One region of the Telluria sp. Soil_C_11 genome, then DNA from elsewhere that is predicted to be linked to it. Evidence: predicted binding sites of a transcription regulator. Region 1 holds the regulator's gene; each other region holds the start of a gene.
What was found. The regulator sigma-54, encoded in region 1, starts transcription at its own class of promoters, with help from an activator protein. The targets are predictions, from matches to a motif close to TGGCANGNAANCTGCTTT.
Positions count from the first base shown of each region.

Region 2: the regulator sigma-54 is predicted to act here: its motif matches at 2,181-2,198, upstream of AC3A6M_RS14895 (PEP-CTERM sorting domain-containing protein).
Region 3: the regulator sigma-54 is predicted to act here: its motif matches at 2,416-2,433, upstream of AC3A6M_RS14395 (DVUA0089 family protein).

Region 1 is NZ_JBDGIN010000006.1:206,696-210,900, forward strand. It holds gene AC3A6M_RS12660 (enoyl-CoA hydratase/isomerase family protein) at 1-585, opposite strand, end outside; gene hpf (ribosome hibernation-promoting factor, HPF/YfiA family) at 684-1,046, opposite strand; gene AC3A6M_RS12670 (RNA polymerase factor sigma-54) at 1,119-2,609, opposite strand; gene lptB (LPS export ABC transporter ATP-binding protein) at 2,613-3,401, opposite strand; gene lptA (lipopolysaccharide transport periplasmic protein LptA) at 3,398-3,976, opposite strand; gene lptC (LPS export ABC transporter periplasmic protein LptC) at 4,005-4,205, opposite strand, start outside.
Region 2 is NZ_JBDGIN010000008.1:63,335-67,539, forward strand. It holds gene AC3A6M_RS14885 (cyanophycin metabolism-associated ABC transporter) at 1-1,474, shown strand, start outside; gene AC3A6M_RS14890 (cyanophycin metabolism-associated DUF1854 family protein) at 1,478-1,957, shown strand; gene AC3A6M_RS14895 (PEP-CTERM sorting domain-containing protein) at 2,294-3,124, shown strand; gene AC3A6M_RS14900 (glycosyltransferase) at 3,226-4,205, shown strand, end outside.
Region 3 is NZ_JBDGIN010000007.1:262,631-266,835, reverse strand. It holds gene AC3A6M_RS14410 (hypothetical protein) at 1-30, shown strand, start outside; gene ftsZ (cell division protein FtsZ) at 92-1,234, opposite strand; gene AC3A6M_RS14400 (YkvA family protein) at 1,486-1,734, shown strand; gene AC3A6M_RS14395 (DVUA0089 family protein) at 1,795-2,328, opposite strand; gene AC3A6M_RS14390 (OsmC domain/YcaO domain-containing protein) at 2,875-4,205, shown strand, end outside.

The DNA.
Region 1 (4,205 bases):
TTGCGCGGCGGGGACGAACACATCGGCCAGGCCGACATACAGCGCATCGGCGGCGCCGATGGTGAGGCCGGTCAGGCCCAGGTACATGCCGAGCGCGCCCGGCGCGTGCGACAGGAAGTGGCTGCCGCCGACGTCCGGGAACAGGCCGATGTTCACCTCGGGCATGGCCATCTTCGTGCGCTCGGTCACGATGCGCAGGCCGCTGCCCGGGCCGCCCTGGGCGATGCCCATGCCGCCGCCCATCACGACGCCATCCATCAAGGAGATGTAGGGCTTCGGATAGAAATGGATCAGGTGGTTCAGTGCGTATTCTTCGGTAAAGAAGTCTTCCAGCAAGGCACTGCCGCCCGTGGGCGTGGCATGCCCGGCCTGGTGGAAAAAGCGGATGTCGCCGCCCGCGCACAGGGCCTTGTCGCTGGTGCTCTTGACAACGACGGCGTCGACGCCCGCATCGTCGCGCCAGGCCAGCAGGGCCTCGGTGAGGGCGCGCACCATCTCCAGCGACAGCGAGTTCAGGGCCTTGGGACGGTCCAGGGTAATGTTGCCGGTGCCGTTCGCCACCCGGGTCTGCACGTATTCGCTCATGTTTTATTGTTTGAAAAGGAAAACGGCATTCTAGCGCGCAAAAAACGAAAAGGGCGCCAATGCGCCCTTTGCCTACCTGTGCTGTGCCGGCGGAATCGTCACGCTGCGGCGGCAGCTTCTTCTCCCCCTTCGTTGGCCATGCGTTTCAGCGGAGTGTTACTGTGATCCTGCAGCATCTGCTTGTACTTCTGGACTTGCCTGTCGAGTCGGTCCATCAGCATGTCGATCGCGGCGTACAGGTCATGCGCGGCGCTCGCGACGTGAACGATCTTCCCGGCAACGCGCAAGTTGATCTCGGCCTTCTGGCGTTTTTCTTTCTCGGTGAGATTGTCTATGCAGAGGATGACGTGGGAGTCGATCACTTGATCGAAATGGCGGGTGATGCGTTCGAGCTTGTTCTGTACGTATTCTCGGATTGCTGGGGTTACATCGAGATGATGTCCGCTGATAGTGAGATTCATACACACTCCTTTGAAGATGCGCCGCCTGTCATGCGCACATCGCGCTTCGGGCAGCGTTGTTGCAAGAGCTTGCTACAGGGATTTGCGAAGGCTGACGGGCGGGATCTTCAGCGCCTCACGGTATTTCGCGACCGTGCGGCGTGCGATAACCATTCCCTGTTCCCCCAGCATCTCCGCGATCTTGCTATCGGATAAAGGGTTCTTGGGGTCTTCTGCTCCTGTGAGTTGTACGATGAGAGCCCGGATCGCGGTCGAGGAGGCCTCTCCCCCTGCCTCGGTCGCGACGTGACTCCCGAAAAAGTACTTCAGCTCAAACATGCCGTGCGGCGTCAGCATGTATTTCTGAGTTGTGACGCGAGAAATTGTGCTCTCGTGTAGACCTAGTGTATCAGCTATCTCACGTAAAACAAGGGGCCGCATGGCAACCGCGCCATGGGAGAAAAAGTTGCGCTGCCGCTCGACAATAGCCTGGGCGACACGCAGGATCGTGTCGAAACGCTGGCGCATGTTCTTGATGAGCCACTTCGCTTCCTGCAGCTGCGCGGCCAGCTGCGACTCCGATTTCCCCTGCTTCATCAGGGCGGCGTACAGGCTGTTCACGCGCAGGCGCGGCATCACGTCCGGATTCAGTTGCACGCTCCAGCCATCCTTCGCGCGGCGCACGATCACGTCCGGCACCACGAAGTCGGAGACGTCGGCAGCGAAGGCCGCGCCCGGATGCGGGTTGCACTGGCGGATCACGGCCTGGGCTTCGCGCAGGTCCTCGTCGTCGCAATCGAGGGCCTTCTTCAGCTTGTTGAATTCGCGCTGCGCGAACCAGGTCAGGTAGCGTTCGACGATGGTCAGCGCCATGCGCCGCGTCACCATCGGCACGCCGGGCATGCGGCGGATCTGCAGCGCCAGGCATTCGGCGGCGCTGCGCGCGCCCACGCCGGGCGGGTCCATGCTCTGCACCAGCGCCAGCGCGGTGCGCAGTTCCTCGAACTCGATCTCCAGTTCGGGCGGCAGGCGCGCGTGCAGTTCGTCCAGCGATTCCTCGAGGTAGCCATTGTCGTCGAGGGTGTCGACGACGATCTCGACCAGTGCGCAGTCACGCGGCGAGATGCAGGTCAGGCGCACCTGTTCCATCAGGTGTTCGCGCAGCGAGACGGGGCTGGCTTCCAGCTGCGGGCGGCCGTCTTCTTCCTCGCCGCCGCTGCCGGAGCGGCCCGGTTCGCCCCAGTCCATCTCCTGCTCGCCGCCGCCGCTGTCGCCGGCGTCGTTGCCTTCCTGGCTGCCCTCGGCTTCGGCGCCGCCACCGCCCTCCTCGCCCTGGCCGGACGCGGGCGGCGCATCGGGCGTGGTCGAGGTCGACGCGCCATTGTTGATCGCGCCGTCGGCCAGCAGGCGCACGGAGCGGTCGAGCGGATCGTCGAGGCGTTCGAGCAGCGGGTTGTCGCTCAGGACCTGTTCGATCTCCTGGTGCAGCTCGAGAGTGGACAGCTGCAGCAGCCGGATCGACTGCTGGAGTTGCGGCGTCAGCGCAAGGTGCTGTGATGTCTTGAGTTGCAGCGTCTGTTTCATGGACTACATCCGGAAGTGTTCACCCAGGTAGACGCGGCGGACCGATTCGTTGGCGATGATATCGTCGGGACGACCGGATGCCAGTACCGCGCCCTGGTTGATGATGTAGGCGCGGTCGCAGATGCCGAGCGTCTCGCGTACGTTATGGTCGGTGATCAGCACGCCGATGCCGCGCTCCTTCAGGAAGCGCACGATGCGTTGGATCTCGATTACCGCGATCGGATCCACGCCGGCGAACGGCTCGTCCAGCAGCACGAAGCGCGGATCGGTCGCCAGCGCGCGCGCGATCTCGACGCGGCGCCGCTCGCCGCCCGACAGCGACAGCGCCGGGTTCTCGCGCAGCTTCTCGATCTGCAGTTCGGCCAGCAGCTCGTCGAGGCGTTCCTCGATGCGCGCCTTGCCCAGCGGCTTGCCGTTCTCGCGCTGCAGTTCCAGCACGGCGCGGATGTTCTCCTCCACCGTCAGCTTGCGGAACACCGAGGCTTCCTGCGGCAGGTAGGACAGGCCGAGCATGGCGCGGCGGTGGATCGGCAGGCTCGTGATGTCGGTGCCGTTGATCACGATGGAACCGGCGTCGGCCGGCACCAGGCCGACGATCATGTAGAACGAGGTGGTCTTGCCGGCGCCGTTCGGACCGAGCAGGCCGACCACCTCGCCGCAGGCGACCTGCAGCGAGACGTCGCGCACCACCAGGCGCTTGCCGTAGCTCTTCTGCAGTCCCTTGACGACCAGGGTGCTGCCGCCAGCGTGGGCGGCGGCGTCTGCGTCTGCGTCTGCGTGGACATCGATCATTGCTTGGCTGCTCCTGCCGGCTGCGCTGCCGGCGCCTGAGCGGGCGCACTGCGGCGCGGCGCGATGATGATGGTGCTGCGTCCGCCGCCCGGCTTGCTCTCGCCGCTGGCGTCGTTGTGCACGTTCGCCTGCTCGGTGCGGTTGTCGTAGGAGATGAAGGGACCGTTCACCTCGCTCGTCATGCGCTTGCCTTCGAGCTGCTTGACCACGGCGTTCGAGAACAGCTTGACCACCTCGGTGCGCTCGTCGTACTCGATGCGCTGGGCCTGGCCCTCGGTCCACAGGTCGGGGCCGCCGTCGCGCTTCTGGCGGAAGCTCGCGGTCTTGCCCGGCGCGGCCGTCAGCGTCAGCAGCATGTAGCCCTCCGGCGTTTCCTTCAGCACGGCCTTGTCCGACTTGATCAGCAGGGTGCCGCGCGTCAGCACCACGTTGCCGGTCAGGATACGGGTCTGGGTCGCTTCATCGATATGGCCGTCGTCGAAATCGATCTGGGCCTGCTTGAGGGAATCCGCCCGCTCGGCCGTAGCGGTCAGGCTTGCCAGCAAGAGCGCGGCGACAGCGAATATTTTTTTCATTGGATGCGAATCCTTTCAGGTTGTCCTGTCAGCGTGCGGCACGCGGCGGATAGATGATCCGGCCGCGCCCGCCCAGCGTCAGCTGTTGCGTGGCGTTGTTGGCGACCATGCCGACCCCGGTCACGGAGGCGGCCCCGAGCTTCATCTCGATCGGCCTGTCGGTCTTCGAGATCTCCTCGTCCGGCAGCACGGTCAGCGCTTCGGTGCGGATGCGCAGCGGCTGCGAGGT
Region 2 (4,205 bases), on a different contig from region 1:
AACCTACGAGCACCTGCTGCGCCTGTCCCTGGAATTCTTCGGCGGCAAGCGCACCGGCGACCTGATGAGCCGCATCGGCAGCGGCTCGGACCGCATCTGCGTGTTCCTGTCGCTGCACCTGCTGGACTTCCTGTCCGACGTCCTGATGATCATCATGACCGGCGCGATCCTGTTCAGCATCAACGCCAAGCTGGCCCTGATCACCCTGGTGCCGCTGCCTTTCATCGCCTGGATGATCCACGTGGTGCGCGACAAGCTGCGCACCGGGTTCGAGAAGATCGACCGCGTCTGGGGAGAGGTCACCAACGTGCTGGCCGACACCATTCCCGGCATCCGCGTGGTGAAGGCGTTCGCGCAGGAGCATCGCGAAGCCTCCCGCTTCCGCGACGCGAACAAGCACAACCTGGCCGTCAACGATAAATTGAACAAGGTGTGGTCGCTGTTCTCGCCGACCGTCTCCCTGCTGACGGAACTCGGCCTGCTGATCATCTGGTGCTTCGGCATCTGGCAGGTGAGCAAGGGCGAAATCACGGTCGGCGTGCTGTCCGCCTTCATCGCCTACAGCGGCCGCTTCTACGTGCGCCTGGATTCCATGAGCCGCATCGTCTCCGTCACGCAGAAGTCGGCCTCGGCGGCCAAGCGCATCTTCGACATCCTCGACCATGTGTCGAGCGTGCCCGAGCCGGCCAATCCGGTGAAGCTCGACAAGGTGGAAGGCAATATCGCGCTGCGCGAAGTCGGCTTCCGCTACGGCAACCGCGCCGTCAACCGCGGCATCTCGCTCAACATCAAGGCCGGCGAAATGGTCGGCCTGGTCGGCCATTCCGGTTCCGGCAAGTCGACCCTGGTGAACCTGATCTGCCGTTTCTACGACGTGGCCGAAGGCGCGATCCTGCTCGACGGCAAGGATATCCGCAGCTTCGCGGTGGCCGACTACCGCCGCCACATCGGCCTGGTGCTGCAGGAGCCTTTCCTGTTCTTCGGCACCATCGCCGAGAACATCGCCTACGGCAAGCCGCATGCGACCCGCGAAGAGATCATCGCCGCCGCCCGCGCCGCCCACGCCCACGAATTCATCCTGCGCCTGCCGCAGGGCTACGATTCGATGGTCGGCGAACGCGGCCAGGGCCTGTCCGGCGGCGAACGCCAGCGCATCTCGATCGCGCGCGCGCTGCTGATCGATCCGCCGATCCTGATCCTGGACGAAGCGACGTCGTCGGTGGACTCGGAAACCGAGAAGGAAATCCAGAAGGCGCTCGACAACCTGGTCCAGGGCCGCACCACGATCGCGATCGCGCACCGCCTGTCCACCCTGCACCGCGCCGACCGCCTGGTCGTGCTGGACCGCGGCGCGGTGGTGGAAGAGGGCAGCCACGACGAACTGATGGCGCGCGAAGGCGCGTATTTCCGCCTGTACGAAGCGCAGGCGCGCAACGTCGACCAGGATCCGGACGACTCCAGCCAGGAAGATTAATCGATGACGACCGTACTGCAATCACCGTTTCAACTGCGCCGCGACGCCTTCGGCAAGCTGGTGCTGACCAATGCCGAGGGCGAGGAATTCGTCGGCGTCGCGCCGGTGCGCTCCTTCCCGGTCCAGGCCCCGAGCCGCGGCATCTCGCTGGTGCGCGAGGGCGGCAAGGAAGTCGCCTGGATCGACGACCTGGACGCCATGCCGGCCGACATCCGCAGCCTGGTGAGCGAGGAACTGGAAGGGCGCGAATTCATGCCCGAGATCCTGTCGATCCAGGGCGTGTCCAGCTTCGCCACGCCCTCGACCTGGCGCGTGAAGACCGACCGCGGCGACACCGAGTTCGTGCTGAAGGGCGAGGAAGACATCCGCCGCCTGGGCGCCTATTCGCTGCTGGTGTCGGACAGCCACGGCATCCATTTCCTGATCCGCGACATGTTTGCGATCGATAAGGGCAGCCGGAAGATCCTCGACCGCTTCCTCTGATGCGCCTGCCAGGCGCCGGTCCAGCCGGTGCCTGGGGTCCAGTCCTTTCCGACAACGCTCGCCGTGCGACCGCACTGCGAGCGTTTTTTTGGGCCATACCGGAGTCGCCGGGCCCGTTCAATGAATTTCTTCAAAGAAACTTAAGTTGCTTTCTTTGTCGGAAATATTTACACCGGTATTTTATCCGAAACGCAAATTATTGATTTAGATCACAATTTATTTCTGGCACGGACATTGCTTATATTTAACTGCCGGTACCAACGGTAAATTGTTTTCTGCTCATGTTTAACGATTCACGCTGGCCGTAGCATCCTCATCACTTACATACAAGAAAATATGAAAATCCAAAATTCGATCAAAGCTGCAATTGGCGCGCTCCTGATCGGGGCAGCTTCCCAGGCCTCGGCTACCGTCGTCACGCTCAATGCGAGCGGCGTGCCGAACTACCTGAACAACACGACCTACCAGGGCAGCTTCAACGGTTCGGCCTTCCTGCCGGGCCAGTTCAAGATCAACAGCATCGGCTTCTCGTTCACCTTCGCGGACGACAGCACCGATCCGTTCAGCAGCGTGACCGGCATCTCGACCTCGAGCTCGGCCACCTCGGTGGTCGTCTCGGGCCAGAACAGGACCGCCACCACCACCACCACCACCACGGTGCCGGTGACCCGCACGGGTGAGAAGGAATCGGTCCAGCTGCAGTTCACCGGCCTGACCTTTGCCGGCCAGACCAGTGCCGGCACCCCGAGCCTGGCCTCGGACACGGTGACCGGCCCGGCAGTCAAGGGCGCCGACGTGTATGTGAAGAACGGCGTCATCTGCACCGCCGACCAGGTCGCGCACGATTCCTCGTGCAAGGCCGCCACCTTCTACACCGTCGCCGTCACCAAGACCGACACCACGACCACCGACTACACCGGCAACTTCTCGCTGGCCAACTCGCTGATGTCCTACGACAACCTGCTGGCTGAGCTGATGAGCAGCAAGTCGCTGAACTTCAGCCTCGGCGTCACCGGCGACCTGAACCTGACCAGCGCCGCGCTGAACATCGACTTCACCGACACCACTCCGCCGCCGGTCACCAACGTGCCTGAACCGGGCTCGCTGGCCCTGTTCGGCATCGCCCTGATGGGCTTCGCCGGCATCCGCCGCGCACGCCGCGGCTGAGCACGCGCTTGCCGCCAGGTCCGTCCGCGGACCTGAGACGGGCCATCCCGACACCCTGCACGGTTGACGCCGTGCGGGGTGTTTTCATTTAGAGTGGCGCCATGTCCCCGACAGAGCCCAACCCCAAGCTGCACTTCGTGGTCGTCACCATCGGCTCGGCCGGCGACCTGTTTCCCTTCATGGCGCTGGCGCTGGCCCTGCGCGCGCGCGGGCACCGCGTCAGCTTTCTCGCGCCCGGACAGCACGCGCCGTTCGTGCAGGACACCGGCTTGCCCTTCGTCGGCCTGCCCGTCGACGAGGCCGTGCTGGCCGACCCCGACCTCTGGCATGCGACGCGCGGCTTCGGCGTGGTCTGGCGCGCGACGCGGCCGGCGATGGCGCGGATCGTGCCTTTCGTCGCCGCCCTGCCGGCCGAGGAAACCTGCGTGCTGCTGGTGCATCCGCTGGCCCTGCCGGAGGCCGACCTGTGCCGCAACGCCCGTCCCGGCCTGAAAGTGGCGGCGGCTTACCTGGCGCCGCAGAATCTGCCGACCGTCCACGATCCGCTGATGCTCGGACCCTGGCGGGTGCCGCCCTGGGTGCCGCTGGGCTTGCGGCGCTGGCTGTTGCGGCGCCTGGCGGCAAGCCTGATCGATCCGGTGGCACTCGGCGACGTGAACGCGGCGCGGACCGCGCGCGGGATGCCGCCGGTGGCCGGCATGCTCGAGCACCTGTTCGGCGTGCCCGACCTGTCGGTGACGCTGTTCCCGGAATGGTTCGCGCCGACCCAGCCGGACTGGCCCCGGCCCCTGTACCGCGCCGGCTTCCCGCTGTTCGATCCGAAACCGGACGCGCCGCTGTCGCCCGAACTCGAACGCTTCCTTGGTGGGCCGGGGAGGCCGGTCGCCTTCACCCACGGCACCGGCAACACCCAGGCCCGCGCCTACTTCGAGCATGCCGCCAGGGCCGTGCAACAACTCGGCCTGCGCGCCATCTTCCTGACCCCGCACCGCGAACAGCTGCCGCCCGGCCTGCCGCCGGCGATCCTGTGGCAGGACTACGTGCCGCTGCGCCGGCTGCTGCCGCACCTGGCGCTGCTGGC
Region 3 (4,205 bases), on a different contig from region 1:
ATCGTTGGCGCCAGGCGAGTGGCCGCGTAATCAGAAAGGCCGCTGATCACCGCACGAATGGTCAACAGCCTGTTTTGCGCTCATTTCCTGATCAGGCCCGCTGGTCGTCCCCGCCGGCAACAGGCGCTTGCTGCGCCGGCCGCGCAACCGTCCTGGACCCCGGCTGGCGCAGCACCGACTGGCTCTCCCGCACGCCGCCGCGTACCTGGCTGGCGGAGCCCGGCCCCAGGCCGCTGCCCGGCACCAGGCGCGACATCAGGGATCGCTTCCCGCCGGTAAAATCGCTGGGCCGCTTCAGCCCCGTGGCCACCACCGTCACGCGCATCGCGTCGCCCAGCGACTCGTCGAAGACCGCGCCGAACTTGATGATGGCGTCATCGCTGGTCTGCGCGCAGATGGCGTTCATGACCTCCTTGGTTTCCCGCAGTTTCAGCGTTTCCTCGGAAGCGGAGATGTTGACCAGCACCCCGCGCGCGGCGCGCAGGTTCTTGCCGTCGAGCAGGGGACAGGAGATCGCTTCCTCGGCCGCCTTGACGGCGCGGTCGGCGCCGGAATGCTCGGCGGAGCCCATCATCGCCATGCCGGTCTGGCGCATCACCGTGCGGACGTCCTCGAAATCGACGTTGATCATCCCGGGCACGGCGATGATTTCCGCGATGCCGGTCACGGCCTTGCTCAACACCTCGTCGGCGGCGGCGAAGGCCTGCTTTTGCGTGATGTCGTCGCCCAGCACTTCCTCGAGGCGGCTGTTCAGGACGATGACCAGCGAATCGACGCATCGCGCCAGCACCGCGATGCCTTCCTCGGCCACGCGGGTCCGGCGCGGGCCTTCGAATTCGAAGGGTTTCGACACCACGGCGACGGTCAGGATGCCCAGCTCGCGCGCCACGTCCGCGATCACGGGCGCGGCGCCGGTGCCGGTGCCGCCGCCCATGCCGGCGGTAAGGAACACCATGTCGGCGCCCTTGAGCGCGTCGGCGATGATGCTGCGTTCGCGGATCGCGCTTTCGCGCCCGACCACCGGGTCGCTGCCGGCGCCGAGGCCGCTCTCGCCGAGCTGGATCCGCATTTCGGTGGCAGTGTTCGACAGCGCCTGCGCATCCGTATTCGCGCAGATGAATTCGAAGTCGGCCAGTCCGGAGGACACCATGTGATTGATGGCGTTGCCGCCGGCGCCGCCGACGCCGATGATCTTGATGACCGTCTTCGGTTGGGGATTGATTGGTTCGGACAAGGAAGACTCCGTATAGAAAATTGCGCTTGCTACTGCTGAGCCCAACAGACTACTTGTTAAATCCTGTGTACGAAAGCTTGTAAACGTTACAGGCGAAAGCATTTGTAAAAGTGCGTGCAATGCCGGAAAAAGGCCGTATGCGCCATGCATAATGGAGAGGACCTTGTGTGCGCGCACTTCGGCCGCACATTGGCGGTCTACTGCCTGGGAAGGGGAATCCGGTGAAAAGACTGTTGCTGATGATGTGGCGTATGAGCAAAGCGGACCTTCGCCTCTTGTGGTTCGCATTGCGCCACGATGCCCGTCCGGGCTGGCTGCTGCCGGTCACGGCCGGCCTGCTGCTGTATGCGCTGGCCCCGTTCAACCTGGCGATCCCCCTGTTGGGCGCCGTCGACGATATGGTGCTGGTCCCGCTGGCCCTGCATTACCTGCTGAAGCTGCTTCCGGTGCCGATCACCCAGGGCTTCGCCAGCACGCGCCGGATGGGCAGGTTTGCCTGAGGATGCCGTGCGCATCCCCGGGTGTGCCCCGGCAGGCGCACCTGCCGGGAGCATGCGGCATCAGGCCTTGCGGCGGCGTGCTGCGGCGAAACCGGCCAGGCCCAGGCCCAGCAAGGCCATCGAAGCCGGCTCGGGAACATCGGCAGCCGCAACCTCGCCATTGATCGTCAGCGTGTAAGCCATCGGCGTGTGGTCGTGGTTGATGGAAATCGCGTTCGTGTTGGTGTTCCAGAAGCTGCCGTGGGTCGTAATCCAGGCCGTGTAGCTGCCGGCGGCCAGGTTCAGGCTCAGGAAGCTGTCCAGATTGCCGCCGTTGTCATCATCCTGCGCGATGAAGGTGGCATTGCTCATCACGTTGGTACCGGAGAAAACCCCGAGCCAGGCATCCGTATTGCCGTCCAGGAACAGCGTAGTGGTGCCGTCGGCCGTGACGTCGAAGTTGTACAGTTGATAGGCACCGAGTGGCTCATCCGGCAGGGTGCCGCTGGTCGTGAGCGTGGTCGCGTGGGCCGAGACCGAGCATGCGGCGGCGAGCACGCAGGCCGAGATCGTGCGAAGGATTGGGTGACGTCCGATTGCTTTGCCAACTTTCATTTACTTCCCCTTTTTGATTGATGAATTCACTGTCCTCAGGACATCCCAGCGCTTCCGCGGTAGTTCTGGTATTCCTGTCGGAAACGTAGAGCATGATCCGTGCCAGGAACTTTCAGTATTTATAACTTATTGTTTTGGAAATGTATTTGCACGAATCCTCGGGCGGGCGAACGTTCTTGCCTGGTGAAAGTGTAAATTTCTTCGACACAAGAAGTCGCGTTGCAAGGATAAAGCTCGCGATTCAAGGTGGCTTGCCCCGGCGCGGCGGAAGAGAGGATGGGTTTTCAGCCGGCCGGGCGGCGCTTGGCCTTATAATAGGCGTCCGGTGCCATTCGGGAATGCGCCACCGACGGATACTGTCCTGTCATCCCCATTGCCTGGCGGAGCCGCGCTTGTTCATTCGAGGCCGCCACGTCCGATGGCCTTGCTTCCCGCCGCTGATTGACCGCTAGAGCCCTGTCCTCACAGGGCTTTATGTTTTGAATGGCCGATCGTCCGATCGCGCAGGCCCGATATCATTGTTCGCATCATTTTTGGAATTCTTCCATGGAAATCAAAGTCAACTTCCTCGACAAGCTGCGCCTCGAAGCCAAGTTCGATGACTTCACCGTCATCGCCGACCAGCCTATCCGCTACAAGGGCGATGGCTCGGCGCCAGGCCCCTTCGATTATTTCCTGGCGTCGTCGGCCCTGTGTGCGGCTTACTTCGTGAAGTTGTACTGCAATACCCGGAACATCCCGACCGAAAACATCCGCCTGTCGCAGAATAATATCGTCGACCCGGAAAACCGTTACCAGCAGATTTTCAAGATCCAGGTGGAGCTGCCGCCGGATATCTCCGAAAAGGACCGCCAGGGCATCCTGCGCTCGATCGAACGGTGTACCGTGAAAAAAGTGGTGCAGGCCGGTCCCGAGTTCGTGATCGAAGAAGTGGACAACCTGGACGCCGACGCCCAGGCCCTCCTGACCTTGCAGCCGGCCGGCGACGCGGCTACCTATATCCCGGGCAAGGACCTGCCGCTGGAACAGACCATCGCGAACATGTCGGGCCTGCTGGCGGAGCTGGGCATCAAGATCGAAATCGCGTCGTGGCGCAATATCGTGCCGAATGTGTGGTCGCTGCATATCCGCGATGCGCATTCGCCGATGTGTTTCACGAACGGCAAGGGCGCGACCAAGGAAAGCGCCCTGGCCTCGGCCCTGGGCGAGTACATCGAGCGCATCAGCAACAACCATTTCTATGCCGGCGCCTTCTGGGGCGAGGAGATCGCCAACGCGGCCTTCGTGCATTATCCGGACGAGCGCTGGTTCCAGCCCGGTCCCGGCGATGCGCTGCCGGCGGAGATCCTCGACGAGTACTGCCTCGGCATCTACGACCCGGACGGGGAGCTGCGCGCCTCGCACCTGGTCGACACCAACTCGGGCAATGCGAAGCGCGGTATCGTGTCGCTGCCCTATGTGCGGCAGTCGGACGGTGCAACGGTCTATTTCCCGTCCAACCTGATCGAAAACCTCTACGCCAGCAATGGCATGAGCGCCGGGAACACGCTGGCCGAAGCGCAGGTGCAATGCCTGTCCGAGATCTTCGAACGGGCAGTCAAGCGCGAGATCCTGGAAGGCGAGATCGCGCTGCCGGACGTGCCGCAGGAGGTGCTGGCGAAATACCCCGGCATCGTGGCCGGGATCCAGGAACTGGAAGCGCAGGGCTTTCCGGTGCTGGTCAAGGATGCGTCGCTGGGCGGGGCCTATCCGGTCATGTGCGTGACCTTGATGAACCCGCGCACCGGCGGTGTGTTCGCCTCCTTCGGCGCGCACCCCAGCTTCGAGGTGGCGCTGGAACGCAGCCTCACGGAATTGCTGCAGGGGCGCAGCTTCGA